Paraglaciecola sp. L3A3: one gene and its partner. The protein of the gene in region 1 interacts with the protein of each later gene in a pairwise test. Links are inferred from orthologs where the notes say so. Each region holds a gene or a part of one and is shown on either strand. Other genes may lie near its edges.

Region 1 (5,428 bases):
ACGCCATAAATGGACGACCTACAAAAAAAGAGCAGCATTAAGCAGCCTAAATCAGAATGGTGCTGAATGAAGCAGAAAAGATAAAGCGATGTAGGTCGTGGCTTTAGCCCGTCAAATTCAAACAACAGACGCCATAAATGGACGACCTACAAAAGAAGAAAAGCAGCATGAATCAGACTAAATCAGAATGGCGCTGAATGAAGCAGAAAAGATAAAAGCGATGTAGGTCGTGGCTTTAGCCCGTCAAATTCAAACAACAGACGCCATAAATGGACGATCTACAAAAGGTAAAAGCAGGAGATAGTAGATAGTAAATAACGAGGCTCAAAAAACTCAACAACTCCGTCATTCCTGCATGTCGTTAGCAGGAATCCATTCTTTTGGTCTTAAGCCGATCACTTTGATTTTGAAAGCTAAAATAGCTTGCAAAAAATCAATATTGCTTACTATTTCCAACAAACTCCGCAGTTGCGAAGATAACAAGTAAGCGGACGTAGCTATTTTCTAGATTTTAGTTGTCATTTTTTACGAGAAATGAGGTTTTTATCGATGACCATGACAGACAAGTAAACGGCATAGGACTAAAACGACATACTGCTTCGTGCGAGAAGATAGATAAAACAAATTGAATACCCCCAAAACGCTGTACTTTCGGCGCTTTTTGCAGTTAAAATTTTTCCTATATCCTATTCACTATTTCTTATCTACTACTTTTATCCTCTATCTACTATCTACTATCTCCTTTATAATCCGCACCAATAGAATGCTCAATAAATAACGCTTAGGCAGTTTACATGTTCGAACAGTTAGAATTAGATGACGACTTAGTCCACGCAGTAGTGGATATGGGTTATAAAACCCCTACTAGTATTCAATCACTAGTGATACCAGAAGCCATGAATGGTAGAGATATATTAGCCTCTGCACCAACAGGCACAGGTAAAACGGCTGCGTTTTTATTACCCGTTTGTCAGTTTTTATTAGATTATCCAAGACGCCAGCCAGGCTCTACACGGGTTTTAATCTTAACGCCAACCAGAGAGTTAGCCTTACAAATTTTTGAACAAGCTAAACTCATTTGTAAATATATTCCCCATATTAATTGTGGCGTGATCACCGGTGGCATTAATTACGGTACAGATCGTGATTTATTGGAAAAAAATCTGGATATTCTTGTTGCCACTCCAGGTCGCTTATTTGAACATATCGAAACAGAAAGTTTTGATTGCCGCGATATTGAATGCCTGATTTTAGACGAAGCTGATCGCATGTTAGACATGGGCTTCTCAGCGGTGGTGAATCAAATTGCTGGTGAAGCTAGATGGCGTAAACAAACTATGTTGTTTTCGGCCACTTTGGAAGGTTCTGGTATTGCCCGTTTTTCTAAAGAATTATTAAATGATCCTGTTGAACTAGAGGCAGACTCAAGTCGTAAAGAAAAAGGTGTGATCCATCAATGGATCCACTTGGCTGATAACGCCAATCATAAATTGGCCTTATTAATCCATATACTTAGCAATCAAGTTGAAACAGCCATAGTGTTTGTCAAAACCCGTGAGCGTTTAGCGACTTTAGTAGGTCAGCTTAATTCAGCTGAAATCCCTTGTGGTTGGTTACAAGGTGAAATGCCCCAAGATAAACGTAATGCAGCCATGGAACGTTTTCGTAGCGGCGAAGTGAAAATATTAGTGGCAACCGATGTCGCTGCCCGTGGAATCGACGTAGACAACATAAGCCATGTCATTAATTACGATATGCCACGTACTGCAGATGTATACGTACATAGAATTGGCCGCACTGGTCGTGCAGGTAACAAAGGCACCGCTATTTCTTTAGTCGAGGCTCACGATATCGCCATTGTGCCTAAAATCGAAAGATACACAGAACAACCTTTAAAACGTCGTGTCATTGCTGAACTTCGCCCACAAAATAAAGAAGCGAAACCACCAACTAAAAAGAAAATCAGTACAAAAACTAAAAAAGCAGCATTAAAAGCTAAAAAAACCGCCACCAGTAAAAAGAACAAGAAAAAAGGCAGAGGTAAAAAAGCGTAATGGCAATAGAGCTAGCATTGAACAAACTAGTACTCGCTACAGGCAACCAAGGTAAAGTCAAAGAATTAAGCAGTATGCTGGCTGATTTAGGTATGGATGTGCTGGCACAAAGCGAATTCAATGTCAGCGAAGTAGCAGAAACCGGTAGTACTTTTGTAGAAAACGCCATAATCAAAGCTAGGCATGCCGCTAAAATCACAGGGTTACCAGCCATTGCTGATGATTCTGGTTTAGCGGTTAACGCTTTAGGTGGTGCACCGGGCGTATATTCAGCTCGGTATTCCTATGACCCAACAACAGACAAAGAAGTCACCGATCAGTCTAATATTGTTAAGTTACTCACGGAAATGGCAGATGTACCAGCAGGTAAACGCCAGGCAAGGTTTTTATGTGTATTAGTTTTTATGCGTCACTCAGACGATCCCACCCCCATTATTTGTCAAGGTGAATGGGCTGGTGAAATCACTACAGTCCAACATGGCGAAAATGGCTTCGGTTACGATCCGGTGTTTTGGGTCGCAGAAAAAAACTGTAGCTCTGCACAACTCACTAAAGAACAAAAAAATGCCTTAAGTCACCGTGGTCAAGCATTACAGCAACTAGTGGTACAACTTAAAAATTTACTCGGATAAGAACTTGTCATCACAGCTAGATTTAACTCTGCCACCACTATCCTTATACATTCATATCCCTTGGTGTGTGCAAAAATGTCCATATTGCGACTTTAACTCCCACGGCCAAAAAGAACAGGTTCTACCAGAAACCGAGTACGTCAGCCATCTACTAGATGACTTAGAACAAGATGCTAATTTAGTGGGCTACAGACCTATCCACAGTATTTTTATTGGCGGTGGCACCCCAAGCTTATTTTCAGCCCAAGCCATTAAATCATTATTGGATGGGGTAAAACAACGAGTCAACTTAGCCAAAGATGCTGAGGTCACTATGGAAGCCAATCCTGGCACAGTTGAAAGCCAAAGGTTTGCCGACTATGTGAGCGCTGGAGTGAATCGTATCTCCATTGGAGTACAAAGTTTTCAAGCTGACAAACTCAAAGACTTAGGCCGTATTCATGATGATCAACAAGCCTTAACCGCAGCGACTTTGGCTAAAAAAATCGGTTTGAACAGTTTCAATTTAGATCTTATGCACGGTTTACCTAAGCAGTCATTAAGCGATGCACTGTTCGATTTAGGCCAAGCTATTCAACAAACACCACCACATTTGTCTTGGTATCAGTTAACCATAGAACCAAATACTCAATTTCACTCTAAGCCTCCCAAGTTGCCTGAAGACGAATTGTTATGGGATATTCAGGAACAAGGTGATGAATTATTACAAGCAGCAGGTTACGTACAGTACGAAATTTCTGCGTACAGCTTACCGGGTAATCAATGCCAACATAATCTCAACTATTGGCGTTTTGGTGATTACATAGGCATAGGTTGTGGCGCTCACGGAAAAATCACCCTAGTCGATGAACAGCAAATTATTCGCACGGTTAAGGTTAAACATCCTAAAGGCTATATGGATTTAACTCGCCCATATTTAAGCGAAAAGAGAGCTGTACTCACAGACGAATTACCCTTCGAATTTTTTATGAATCGATTTCGTTTAGTTGAACCCTGCCCTAAAGCTGATTACCAAAAATTCACAGGATTAGCATTAGATAAAAATACCTTAGCAAATCTACAAAGTGCGATAAAAAAAGGTTTAATTACTGAGACTGCAGAGTACTGGCAAGTAACAGCCTTGGGCCGACGTTACCTGAATACTCTTTTGGAGATGATGGTGTAGAAGCAGTAAATAATAGATAGGGACTAGTGAATAGAAAAAGACAACAGCATTTGTCACAGAGAAAAACAAGTTGTTAGCAGGAATCCATTCTTTTGTTTTGGCTCTTAAATAGCTACTATTTTTCGCTGGTCATTCTGCCCCTCTCAGCTTTGATCTGCATTATGCTGTTTTATTCTGATTAGTCTGCTGTATGCTGCATTTTTGCTATTACTCCAGCATTTCTCGCATTTTGCGGCCGCCTACTGGTACTAGGCCATTTTGTTGATAAAACTCTACAGTGCGAGAAAACGCAGGCAAAGGTGGGGTACATAACTCAATACAGGCCCAGGCTTGTTGTTTACCATATAGCTTTACTTTCGTTAAAAGCTGCGCACCAATTTTAGTGCCGCGATATTCAGGACGTACATAACATTCTTGGATAACGCCCATTTTACCACCGGCATATAATGCATAGGTTTCAGTAAAAGTAGCAATCGCCACCACCTCTTGCCCAGCTAATGCCAAAAAAGCTGCATATTCACCTTGTGCCATGAGTTTTTCACAAAGTTCACTAGTTTGTTTCACCTGTTCCACCAGCTCGGCCCCCGTAGCGGCAGTAATCTCTTGGGTGAGAGCACAAACCAATTCAGCAATCACAGCTGCATCATCTAAAGTAGCCAGCCTAAAGTCATATTGTCTGCTCATCTAAAATCCTTTAGTAAAAGTAGTCTAAGCTTTTTATCGATTTTTTCTAAGGCATAACGAATAGTCGATTTTTGCATATTTTGATAATTCAATTGTAAGTATTTCACTACATCATCTGGATCATGAATAGCAGTCACCTTAAGTAACCAGCCAACACTTTTTTGCACAAATTCATCTGCATCAGTAATCAATAGATCACAACTTTTGAAGACTAAATTTTTATCTAAAAAATAAACCGACTTGCCCATTGGCCGCTTAATAAACTTAACCCAAGCTACGTTACTGCCACGTCGACACCATGACACATCTGAATAGGCCCACTTTTGCGTGTGTTCAATTAAATGAGGTCGAGCCAGCAAAAATTTAAACAAGGTTTTCATACACAAGTCATCTACTAATGCCCAGTTATTGGCATAGTGCTCTAACCAAAATTCAAACCTTAGTAGCAAGTTGTCATCATAGTGTTTGTTGACAAATTTATTAATTAATCCGTAGGCCACCATCACTTCTTCACTATAAGTAGCTTGTTGCAATAAGTCTTCACTGATGACTAATACTTGTTCAGGACTTACCTGGGAGTTATCCAGATGAAACTGTTTGATGATATTTTTAATATCCACGGCGTTAGCGCCAAGACAGTGAATACCATGAGGGAAATATCGTCTTACGGATTCTGCTTTTTCTGGGGTACTAACAGTAATCAGTTGCTGTTTAAGCTGTAAGATAATGTGAGCAGAGGTTGACATAACACTCCAATTTTAAAGACTTTGATTAATGCCTAAGCTGTAATGTTACGTAATACATCTAAGGTATTGTGTAAACAAGCTGCTGTTAACTGTTCTGCCGATTCAGTTCTTATTTGTTGCAAACTTTGCACAATATCAACTAAATAT
Region 2 (11,758 bases), 1.9 Mb from region 1 along the record:
TTGAAAATGTTTTGTCGAGTCTTCGTCTAAACAATCAATCAGTTTAGGCGCCCCCACTATGGCTGCTTGAACTTGTGGGTTTTTACTATCTAAAACACGTAAGGGATTAGACTCTAAACGTCTTAAACTATCTTCATCTAAATCAGCTTGTTTGGTTTTTAAGAAGGTCACTAATTGTTCTTTATAAGCAGCTCTTGCTTCAGCAGAACCCAAAGAGTTGATTTCTAAGGTGACATGTTCAGTAATACCAAACATTTTCCACAAACGGGCACTTAATAAAATAACTTCAGCATCTATATCTGGCCCTTCAAGACCAAATACCTCAACCCCGAACTGATGAAATTGACGATAACGACCTTTTTGTGGGCGTTCATGCCTAAACATTTGTCCCATATACCATAAACGTTGCTGCTGATTATATAACAAACCATGTTCGTTACCCGCACGGACAACACTTGCAGTACCTTCTGGACGTAAAGTTAAACTATCCTCATTACGATCGGCAAAGGTATACATTTCTTTTTCGACTATGTCAGTGACTTCACCGATTGACCGTTTAAATAAGTCGGTACTTTCAACAATAGGGGTACGTATTTCTTGATAACCATAACTGGCGACGACTTGGCGCGCAGTGGATTCAACGTACTGCCACAGACTTGTTTCTGTAGGTAAGCAGTCGTTCATTCCGCGAATTGCCTGAATTTGTTTCGACACTAACTGTAATCTCTTATTGCAATAATTAAAAAAAGCCCCGCATTATAGGGGCTTTGTGCTAAAACGTAAAACACTGGTTAGGAAATAACCTAGCTAAATAAGCATAAGCCTTAACTTAACTGCTTAATGGCTATTTTATTGCCCGCATCAATCTGACTGGCCTTGGCTCTGATCCGTTTTTCTAACTGATCAACCAGATCATCATTAGATAATCGTTCTTTCTGACGTTTACCGTCTAAATAAAAGCCACTCATATTACGAGCACCGGTTAAGCCTAAATCAGAAACCTCAGCTTCTCCCGGTCCATTCACCACACAACCAATAATCGACACATCCATGGGTGTTAATAAATCTTCTAATCTTTGTTCTAATGCATTGACTGTACTGATCACATCAAATTCCTGACGAGAGCAACTTGGACAAGCAATAAAATTAATGCCTCTAGAACGAATTCTCAGGGATTTTAAAATATCAAAACCCACTTTGATTTCTTCCACCGGATCGGCAGCCAAAGAAATACGAATTGTATCACCTATGCCCTCGGCTAATAACATACCTAAACCGACAGAGCTTTTTACTGCGCCAGCACGTATACCGCCGGCTTCAGTAATGCCTAAGTGCAAGGGTTGTTCAATTTGTTTAGCTAATTCTCGGTATGCCCCTACCGCTAAAAAAACATCAGAAGCTTTAACACTGACTTTAAACTGATCAAAATTAAGCTTGTCTAGAATATCCACGTGGCGCATAGCTGATTCAACCAAAGCAGCTGGAGTGGGTTCAGTGTATTTTTCCTGAATTTCTTTTTCCAAAGAGCCACCATTCACCCCAATACGAATTGGAATATTTTTATCACGGGCACAATCAACGACCGCTCTAACTCTTTCCATAGAGCCAATATTGCCTGGGTTAATACGTAAACAATCAACCCCGTACTCAGCCACTTTTAGGGCGATACGATAATCAAAATGAATATCTGCAATCAGTGGAATGCTAACTTGTTGTTTAATTAATTTAAACGCTTCTGCTGCATCCATAGTTGGCACTGAGACTCTTACTAGATCACCGCCCACAGCTTGAATTCTTTTAATTTGGGCAACAGTTGCTGCAACATCAGTAGTCAGAGTGTTGGTCATAGATTGCACGGCAATAGGCGCACCATCACCAATAGGAACATTGCCTACATATATGCGTTTTGAGGCACGACGTTTAATAGGAGAATCTGCAAACATGGTAATATTTTAACTCTAGATTATTCAGATAAAGGTAATTCGAACTTGGCACTGCGCCCTGGCACTATGAATGACATATCCACAGGCTGTCCATCATAAGAAATTTTCACTACTTCTGGCGCACCTAAAGTAACAACAAAAGGCGGTATACCCGTGATAGTCATGATCCTGCCTTTGGTTTTTACTCCGTAGGCAATATCTTCACCTGTTGCATCCGATATATTAGTCCAGCAGTTGTCTAAAAATTCAAAGACTAACTCAATAGGGGCTTCGGTTACCGGAACTTGGCTTGCAATAGGATCAAGGGTATTGGTTAATTCTGTGGAAACAGTGGCGCCATTGTCATTCTGTGTATCCTCCAAGCTAGATCCAACGGCTTCAACTTGTTCAGTAATAGTATCTTCAGTTTGCTCAATGACAGGTGGCAAGCTTAATTCATCAACAGAAATCTCTGACTCGACATCAGTCAATTCTGCAGTTGAGCTGGATTGAGAATAAGGTTTTAAAGATACGTTATCGGTTTCCTGCTCAATTGTTACAGTATTTTCAGAAAACAGACTTATTTCAGTTTCACTTTGTTGGAACCACCAAACCACAGCTAGAGCAATCACGGCAGCCACAATTAAATAAGTGACTAACATTAATTTGTCATCGTTAGCTTGATGGTTAAAGCGACGAGAGAAACTTTGTAGTTTTGCAGGCTCTTTTTTCTGAGTATTTAAAGCTTCAAATGCAGCAACAATTTCTGCTTCAGGTACATTAACCTGTTTAGCATAAAGCTTCAGGTAACCTTTAATAAAAGTTAGCGAAATATTAATGTCATAATTGTCTTGTTCAAGCTCTTCGATTAATGTCTTTTTTAAACGAATTTTTAAGGCGATATCATCTGGGGTTAAATTAACCGCCTCTCTCGCCTTTCTTAAAATCTCACCGGGCCCAATAATGACTACTTCTTTGTCTGGTACTTGTTCTTCGCTCATATTATTACATTACTCGTCAGAATTAGGGGATACAAGGCTTAATTTCATGCCATTGTATATAGCAGAGGCCTTGGATAAATTATTCCATTCTACCAAACGTTGCATTTTTATATTATACATAAGAGAAATTCGGTACAAATTTTCTCCTTTGGCAACAATATGATAGCTAGCTTGTAGTTTGTTCTCAGATTCTATATTGGACTGTGTGTTTTCTGCAATCACAACATCAGCTTTATTCGTAACACTTTCTTGCTTTGCTGCTGAAACAGTGTCGACCAATGGCAAAGGCTTATCACTAGTTGGCTTTTGTATTTTTAAAACTTTCTGCACTTTTTTAGGTTGCATAGCCACAGGATCTTTTGCTTTTAATAAGGCTATCACCTCTGGATGTGTTGGATACACCTTAACCAACATATCGGTATAGTCTTTCGCAGCAGCGTAATTGTTACTGCCTTTTTCAATTTTAATCGCCATTAACAAACTTTCGGGACTAACTTGAGCTATTCGTTCGTAGCGTCTTAATACATCACGGGCTTCTTGCCATTGCTGTGTATCAATCAGCGCTTCTACCAGAAGATATAAGCTATTACTTCTACCAGGTTGATGGTTAACGGCGCTGCGTAAATAACCAATTGCATCTTCAGGATAACCTAAACTACGGCTACAAATTGCCAAATTTTCGTAGGTTTCAGCACTAGAAATATAATTACTAGTATTCACCGCTTTTAAAAAATACTCTTTCGCTTTGGGGTAGTTACCATTTTCGCACAAAAATGCCCCATAACTATTGATGATATCGGCATTTTTTGGCTCTAAGTCCATAGCAAATTGATAAGCGTTTTCAGCCTTGTCAATTTCCTCTACTCTTTGGTAGTAATAGGCCATCGCATAATTCACATCTGCAGATCTAGGAGCAAACTCTAATGCTTTGTCTAAGTTAAATTTGGCTTGGCTATAATTACCATTTCTAAGATAAGTTAAACCTAAAGAAATTCTATTTTGTGCAGCTTTATTTTGATCAAAATCATCTGAGACAGAGTACAAACCATTTTGTCCTGCGCAACCAACAAATAGCATACCGATAAATAATAACGTGCAATTTATTCTTAACATAAAAAGTAGCTGTCTCATAAAAAAATCTATTGTGCCATTTTTACTGAGATATTTTCCCCTTTCAGCCTTTTTTTCATGATTCTTTTTGTTCTATCCACCACATCGCCTACTAATTGACCACAAGCAGCATCAATATCATCTCCACGAGTACGACGAACCACTACCACTAAACCATATTCCATCAAGACTTTAGCAAAACGGTCAATACGTGAATTGCTAGAACAGGTATACGGTGACCCCGGGTAAGGATTAAATGGGATCAGGTTGATTTTACAGGGTGTGCCTGATAGTACTTTCGCTAGCTGGTGAGCTTGGTCTGTACTGTCATTCACACCATTTAACATCACATACTCAACTGTGACTTTGCCTGAGTTGGCATTAGACTTAGCCAAATAACCACGAACACTGGCCAAAAACATTTCAATTGGATATTTTTTATTAACCGGAACTAATTCATTACGCAGTTCATTATCAGGAGCATGTAACGAAATGGCTAAGGCGACATCTATTTGATCAGCTAATTTATCAAGAGCGGGTACCACTCCAGAAGTACTAAGGGTTACGCGACGTTTCGATAAACCAAAAGCTAAGTCATCCATCATCAAATCCATAGCAGGAACGACATTTTTGACATTGAGTAAAGGTTCACCCATGCCCATCATGACGACATTCGTAATCGGTCTTCTAGCAGTATCGTTATTTAAACCAATAGTCACCGCCACTCGCCAAACTTGGCCAATAATTTCTGACACTTTTAGATTGCGATTGAACCCTTGTTGCGCAGTGGAACAAAAAGTGCATTCAAGTGCGCAGCCCACTTGAGAGGAGACACATAGGGTGGCTCTGTCTCCATCAGGGATCCAAACAGTTTCTACCTCTTGACCACCTTCTAAGCGCAAAGCAAACTTAATGGTGCCATCAGTCGCATTTTGTTGGTAAGCAATTTCTGGCGCTTTCACTTCGCAGTTAGCGATGAGTTTAGCTCTAAGCACTTTATTAAGATTTGTCATTTGTTCGAAATCAGAAATGCCTTGCTGATAAATCCACTTCATGACTTGGTCTGCTCTAAATGGCTTCTCACCTATTTCACTAAAATAGGCACGTAGACCTGCACGATTAAAATCAAGTAAATTTATTTTTGCAGTTTTGGGCGATACTTCTTTGGACGTCACAATAAACCTCAATGGTCAGAAAACACTGTATTCATTTTAACCGATTAGTGGGTCAATGCAGAGTTATCTTGGTAAATAATTCAAATAGCTGATAACACAAAAGGGAGCCGAAGCTCCCTTTTACTTATTGTACTGCTTTACTTAGCGTGTGCGTGGGCAAATTTCTTCATCAGAAAAGAAATATGCTATTTCACGTGCAGCTGATGCTGGAGCATCAGAACCGTGACAAGCGTTTTCATCAATTGATTCAGCATAGTCTGCACGTAATGTGCCGGCTAGTGCTTCTGCTGGGTTAGTTGCTCCCATGATTTCACGATTTTTTAATACTGCATTTTCGCCTTCTAACACTTGAACCATTACAGGGCCAGAAGTCATAAAAGAAACTAACGCACCGAAAAATGGACGTTCACTGTGTTCAGCATAAAAACCTTCAGCTTTTTCTTTACTTAAATGCACCATTTTAGAAGCAACAATTTTTAAACCTGCAGATTCAAAACGATTATAAATAGCACCGATAACGTTTTTAGCAACGGCATCAGGCTTAATGATAGAAAAAGTGCGTTCTAAAGCCATCTTTTTAACTCCAATTATAAATACTAAGTTAACCCATCGACAAATGAGTCATTAAAAATTTCGCGCGGATTATATGCAATAAATAGGCAAAAGACTAATAAAACCGAGGATTATGGCAAAATTACCGAGAACGGTGAACACCATGTTAGAAATGCGTTAGTCAGGTCATATTCTTGATCTGCTAAGAACTACTTCACCAATACAAAGCCTATATTTTTCTGTTAGACTTTATTTATTAACAAACCAAAGAAATACACGAGGCGTTTTGTGCTAAGAATGTTGTTTTTATTTCCGCTAGCTTTATGTTTAATTTGGACTGCGTATCTAAAATTACAAGGCTATACTCTAGGTCAAGGTAAACAGGGGTATATCTACATATTGGCATTTTCGACCGTTATTGCAGTGTTCTATACGGTTGTGCTGTGGATAACTCAAAGATAAATATCGTCAAATGAGCATAATCTTCTGACAATAAAAAAGAGCGATAACGCTCTTTTTTATTGTGCAAATTTCTATTACTTCTTATTGTAATATTTCGATATCCGCTTCAGCTCGTAATGATTCGATCACAGCTGAATATAGGTTTTGTGTTTTAAGTGAAGCAAGTTGAGTCTGTATGCTTGTTATTTGCATACTATCGGCAGCTTCACCTTCATTCACTTTCATTAATTGTACTAAACTTACATCGCCAGTTATCAAATCCACTACTTCAGTTTTGTTTTCAGCTAGTTTAAAAGTCGCTTCTATTATACTTCTAGAAACACCAGCTTCATTGCGAGTTACGGCAGTTTTATCTTCCCAACTTAACTCCATAGAATCGAGCTTAGCGGTAATATCTTCATTATTAGCCAGTTGAGTTTTAACATCTAAAATCCAATCTCGAGCAGCTTGCTGAGCCCCTTCAGCCAAAAGGGTTGACTTTATTTGCTGGTTAACTTCATCAAGGGCTTTGGTTCTCTCTTCTTCATGAGATGCGACTCTAACGACCATAATGTGGTTAGTCCCTAACTCAAGTACTTCACTGTTGACACCTTCAGCGATTAACTCATCACTGAAAGCACTGGCTACCACTTTAGGATTAGCCACAACTTGTGGAGGGGCAACACGAGTAAATAAATCAGTGGTCTGAATAGACTTGTTGGCAACCGCTGCTACTTCTTCTAAAGAATCAGGCATTTCGAAAGCCACTTCAGCAATACGTAACTGAAGTGCATAAAACTCTTCTTCCGCTTTACTGGTTTTGACTTTAGTCGTTACTTCATCTTTTACATCTTCAAATGCAGTTACTTCCTCAGGCTTAACATCAGTTAACTTAATAATGTGATAACCAAAAGAACTCTTAACTACAGAACTCACATCCCCAGCAGCATTTAGTTCAAAGGCAGCTTCTTCAAAAGCCGGATCCATAATGCCTTTACCGAACCAACCTAAATCACCACCGTTTTCAGCACTGAAAGTATCAGAAGAATATTCTTTAGCCAATTCAGCAAAGTCACCACCATCTTCCACTTTAGCCAAAACTGATTCAGCTAATGCAAGTACAGAGTCATCATCTTCGCTACTTTCAAATAAAATATGCGATGCCTGGCGTTCTTCAGATGTACGGTAGTCATTAATATTCTGTTGATAATAGTCAGATAATTCTTGTTCAGTGACCACTACATCAGACATCAGATCTTCAAGCGTTAACTCAACATAAGCTAGGCTGACTTTTTCTTCAGTATCGAACTGACTAATATTAGCCTGATAATATGTCGATATTTGCTCTTCAGAAACTTCAACTTTGTCATTAAACTTACTTGCAGGTACAGTCACATATCGTAAGTCACGAGTTTGTTGTTGTATCATATGCGCAAACTGAGCTTCATTTAACAACGCAAATTCGCTACCAATCAAAGATTGAGAAAGTTGTCTGCGTACCATATCAACACGCATATAATCTCTAAACGTACTAGGCTGATATCCTGCTTGGCGTAAAATCGCCAAATATCTGTCATTATCAAATTTCCCGTCAATTTGAAATTCATTCATACTGACGATAGCTTTTTTGATCTGCTCATCACTCACACGTAAACCTAGATTATCAGCCGCTTGATCCATTAGCTTTTCACCAATTAAGCGATCAAGTATACCTTTTCTAAAGTTTTGTAAATAACCAGCATCGCTGGTTAAAGTTGCAAAGGCATCGCCGTATTGCTGTTCCATACGAGCTCGTTCGTTTTGATAAGCTTTTTCAAGTTCATCAAGAGTGATTTCTTCGCCATTAACATTCGCCGCAACTGTTGCCCCCGAAGAGTTGATGTAGCTACCTACACCAGCAAACATAAAACTTAATATCACTAATCCTAAGATCCCCATGGCCCAAACGCCTTGTGATCCTTCTCTAATTCTTTCCAACATACTTAAGTCCAAACTCCAAATGAGCGGTTATTCGATAAGCTGAGAGGTTACCTCTGCCGTAAACGGGCGAGATTATATACTAAACAAGTAATATTATTAAGAATGTTTATTATCAAATAAAAAGTGTTTAGCGAATGAGGAATTCTGGTAAATCTTTCAACGGTATAAAAAAACTTTTGTTTCACAAAAACAAAAGGCGATGAAATCATCGCCTTTTAAAAAAAACTCGACTAATACTTAGTTACAAGCGTCTTTCAATGCTTTACCAGCTTTGAAAGAAGGTACTTTAGCTGCTGAAATTTGAATAGTTTCACCAGTTTGTGGATTACGACCACTACGAGCAGCACGTTCACGTACGGAGAATGTTCCGAAGCCAACTAACGCAACTTGATCACCATCTTTAAGTGCTGTAGTAACTGCAGTTGTTAGTGCGTCTAATGCACGACCAGCAGCAGCTTTAGAAATGTCTGCACTTGCAGCGATAGAATCAATAAGTTCTGACTTATTCAAAATATGAACCCCTTCATGTGTTATTTATTATACTAATGACTCGCAACATGCGAAGCCGGATTGTTATATCAAGCTTGAAACATAAATTCAAGCAACTTACAAAAATGTAACATTTATGAGTCGTCTCAATCCCTTTTGCGACAAGGCCTTAAGCGAATCTGGAACAAAGGCTACCATATCTTTTTACATAGTGAAGCCCTAAAACTAAAAAAATCAGAAAAAAAAACCTTAAAATGCTTATTTTTTAGACTTATTTGTCTTAACTGGAGTAAATTTCTCCGGATTTTCAGCTAAAGCCAAGACTAAGACCTCGTCAATCCATTGCACAGGATGGATATTTAAGTCCTGTTTTACGTTGTCAGGGATCTCTTCTAAGTCTCTTTCGTTGTCTTTTGGAATGATTACTGTCTTAATTCCACCACGATGAGCAGCCAATAATTTTTCTTTTAATCCACCAATTGGCAATACTTCACCTCTTAATGTAATTTCACCTGTCATGGCCACTTCACATCTAACAGGATTACCCGTCAATGTAGAAATCAGTGCTGTACACATGGCAATACCCGCACTCGGGCCATCTTTTGGAGTTGCACCTTCAGGCACATGCACATGAATATCTCTTTTTTCATGAAAATCTGTATTAATACGTAACTTTTCAGCGCGACTACGTACAACAGTCATAGCCGTTTGTATAGATTCCTGCATAACATTACCAAGAGAACCGGTAAATGTTGTTTTACCTTTACCTACCACTGATGTGGTTTCAATAGTCAGTAATTCACCGCCGACTTGAGTCCAAGCTAAACCGGTAACTTGACCAATTTGATTTTCTTTATCGGCTTTACCATAGTCGAAACGCTGTACTCCTAAATATTCTTTCAAGTTATCTTGATTCACAACAACTTGTTTTACGGACTTGTCTAATAAGATATTTTTCACAGCCTTACGGCAAATTTTAGAAATTTCTCTTTCCAAGTTACGGACACCCGCTTCCCGAGTGTAATAACGAATAATGCCAATAACGGCACTCTCTTCGATAATTAACTCGCCACCTTTTAGACCGTTACGAGATATTTGTTTTTCCATTAGGTGTCGAGTGGCAATATTCAGTTTTTCGTCTTCTGTATAACCGGATAAACGAATTACTTCCATTCTATCTAATAAAGGTCCTGGAATATCCATACTGTTAGAAGTAGCCACAAACATTACATCAGATAAATCGTAATCCACTTCGAGATAGTGATCACTAAAAGTACTATTCTGCTCAGGATCCAAAACTTCTAACAATGCAGAAGACGGATCTCCACGCATATCTGAAGACATTTTGTCTATTTCATCAAGTAAGAAAAGTGGATTCTTGACACCAACTTTCGCCATTTTCTGAATCATTTTACCTGGCATAGAACCAATGTATGTGCGTCTATGACCACGAATTTCAGCTTCGTCTCTAACCCCCCCTAAGGCCATACGAACATATTTACGTCCTGTGGCTTTAGCAATAGATTGTCCTAATGAAGTTTTACCTACACCTGGAGGACCTACAAGACATAAAATAGGCCCTTTAAGTTTTTTAACTCTTTGTTGCACAGCTAAATATTCGATAATGCGTTCTTTCACTTTATCTAAACCATAATGGTCTGAATTTAATACTTCGTCAGCCAAAGCTAAATTTTTCTTTACCGCACTGCGTTTGACCCAAGGTACATTTGTTAGCCATTCTATATAACTACGGACCACTGTTGCTTCAGCAGACATAGGAGACATCATTTTTAATTTATTTAGCTCTGCAGTAGCTTTTTTCTCAGCTTCAGCAGGCATTTTGGCATCAACAATCTTTTGATTTAATCCTTCAAATTCATCAACTGAATCTTCACCTTCACCCAGTTCTTTTTGAATAGCTTTCATTTGCTCATTCAAATAATACTCTCGTTGGCTTTTTTCCATTTGTTTTTTGACGCGAGTACGGATTTTTTTCTCAACTTGTAATAAGTCGATTTCACTTTCCATCAAGGCCATTAAATATTCTAGACGTTCGTTAATAGCAAGCATTTCTAATACTTTTTGCTTTTCTGCTAACTTTAATGGCATGTGAGCGGCCATAGTGTCAGCAAGACGTGCAGCATCTTCTATACCATTTAACGACGTTAACACTTCAGGTGGAATTTTTTTATTCAGTTTGACATAACCTTCAAACTGAGAAATAGCTGAGCGGATAAGTACTTCTTGTTCCGCTTCTGGTAACTCTTTATCTACTGAGCTTTTTACATTGGCAATAAAAAAATCTTCAGTGCTAACGAAGTCTTGAATTTCTCCGCGCTTATTGCCTTCGACTAACACTTTTACTGTGCCATCAGGTAACTTAAGAAGCTGTAAAATAGTCGCGAGTGTACCTACAGAAAAAATATCATCTACTTGAGGCTCATCAACTCCAGCATCTTTTTGCGCTACTAAGAAGATTTGTTTGTCTTTATCCATTGAAGCTTCAAGACAGCGGATTGATTTTTCTCTACCTACAAATAGGGGGATTACCATATGTGGATAAACTACCACATCACGTAAAGCCAAGACTGGAATTTCTACGTGATTTTCTCGCTCTTCTGTCATACTAGGTCTCGTACTAAGTCATTTATATTTTATCTTGTAAACTATATGGGGCTGGGCAGGTAAAGTTCAAACAAAAACAGTAAAACAATGTAAATAAATTCCATCTTCCATTTAAATTGATGAAGAAACGTTCGATAACAGTAATCACAGACATAAAAAAAGGCTCTAACGAGCCTTTTTTGCAAATTTTAAGTTTTATTCTGAAGCCGCTTTTTTCTCGACACTATTTTCATAAATCAATATGGGTTTTGATTCACCTCTGATAACAGTTTCGTCTATAACAACTTTACTGACATCAGTCATGGAAGGTAAATCATACATAGTATCTAGTAACACAGCTTCAACAATAGAGCGTAATCCACGAGCTCCTGTTTTTCTTTGCATTGCTTTTTTTGCAATGGCTTGTAATGCATCATCACGGAATTCAAGCTCTGTATTTTCCATATGGAATAAAGCTGAATAT

What was found.
Region 2: the proteins of srmB (region 1) and GQR87_RS06300 interact in binary tests that used the Escherichia coli proteins (3 or more experiments, as listed by UniProt). The link is inferred for Paraglaciecola sp. L3A3 from one-to-one orthologs.

The regions. Positions count from the first base shown.
Region 1 is NZ_CP047023.1:3,424,945-3,430,372, forward strand. The notes cover bases 1-2,924. They hold srmB (ATP-dependent RNA helicase SrmB), read left to right. Parts: upstream 1-794; coding sequence 795-2,054; downstream 2,055-2,924. Other genes in these bases: rdgB (RdgB/HAM1 family non-canonical purine NTP pyrophosphatase), read left to right, coding at 2,054-2,686; hemW (radical SAM family heme chaperone HemW), read left to right, coding at 2,691-2,924. Outside these bases: more of hemW, read left to right, coding at 2,925-3,851; GQR87_RS14205 (GNAT family N-acetyltransferase), read right to left, coding at 4,059-4,535; GQR87_RS14210 (DNA alkylation repair protein), read right to left, coding at 4,532-5,281; GQR87_RS14215 (TatD family hydrolase), read right to left, coding at 5,314-5,428. UniProt on the Escherichia coli protein: DEAD-box RNA helicase involved in the assembly of the 50S ribosomal subunit at low temperature. Exhibits RNA-stimulated ATP hydrolysis and RNA unwinding activity. Acts before DeaD.
Region 2 is NZ_CP047023.1:1,511,265-1,523,022, reverse strand. What follows is about bases 3,136-6,106. They hold GQR87_RS06300 (bifunctional tRNA (adenosine(37)-C2)-methyltransferase TrmG/ribosomal RNA large subunit methyltransferase RlmN), read right to left. Parts: upstream 5,209-6,106; coding sequence 4,063-5,208; downstream 3,136-4,062. Other genes in these bases: ndk (nucleoside-diphosphate kinase), read right to left, coding at 5,350-5,781; pilW (type IV pilus biogenesis/stability protein PilW), read right to left, coding at 3,136-4,036. Outside these bases: hisS (histidine--tRNA ligase), read right to left, coding at 1-714; ispG (flavodoxin-dependent (E)-4-hydroxy-3-methylbut-2-enyl-diphosphate synthase), read right to left, coding at 825-1,943; GQR87_RS06310 (RodZ domain-containing protein), read right to left, coding at 1,964-2,923; more of pilW, read right to left, coding at 2,933-3,135; GQR87_RS06290 (SurA N-terminal domain-containing protein), read right to left, coding at 6,304-8,181; GQR87_RS06285 (HU family DNA-binding protein), read right to left, coding at 8,419-8,691; lon (endopeptidase La), read right to left, coding at 8,929-11,295; ATP-dependent protease ATP-binding subunit ClpX, read right to left, coding at 11,491-11,758.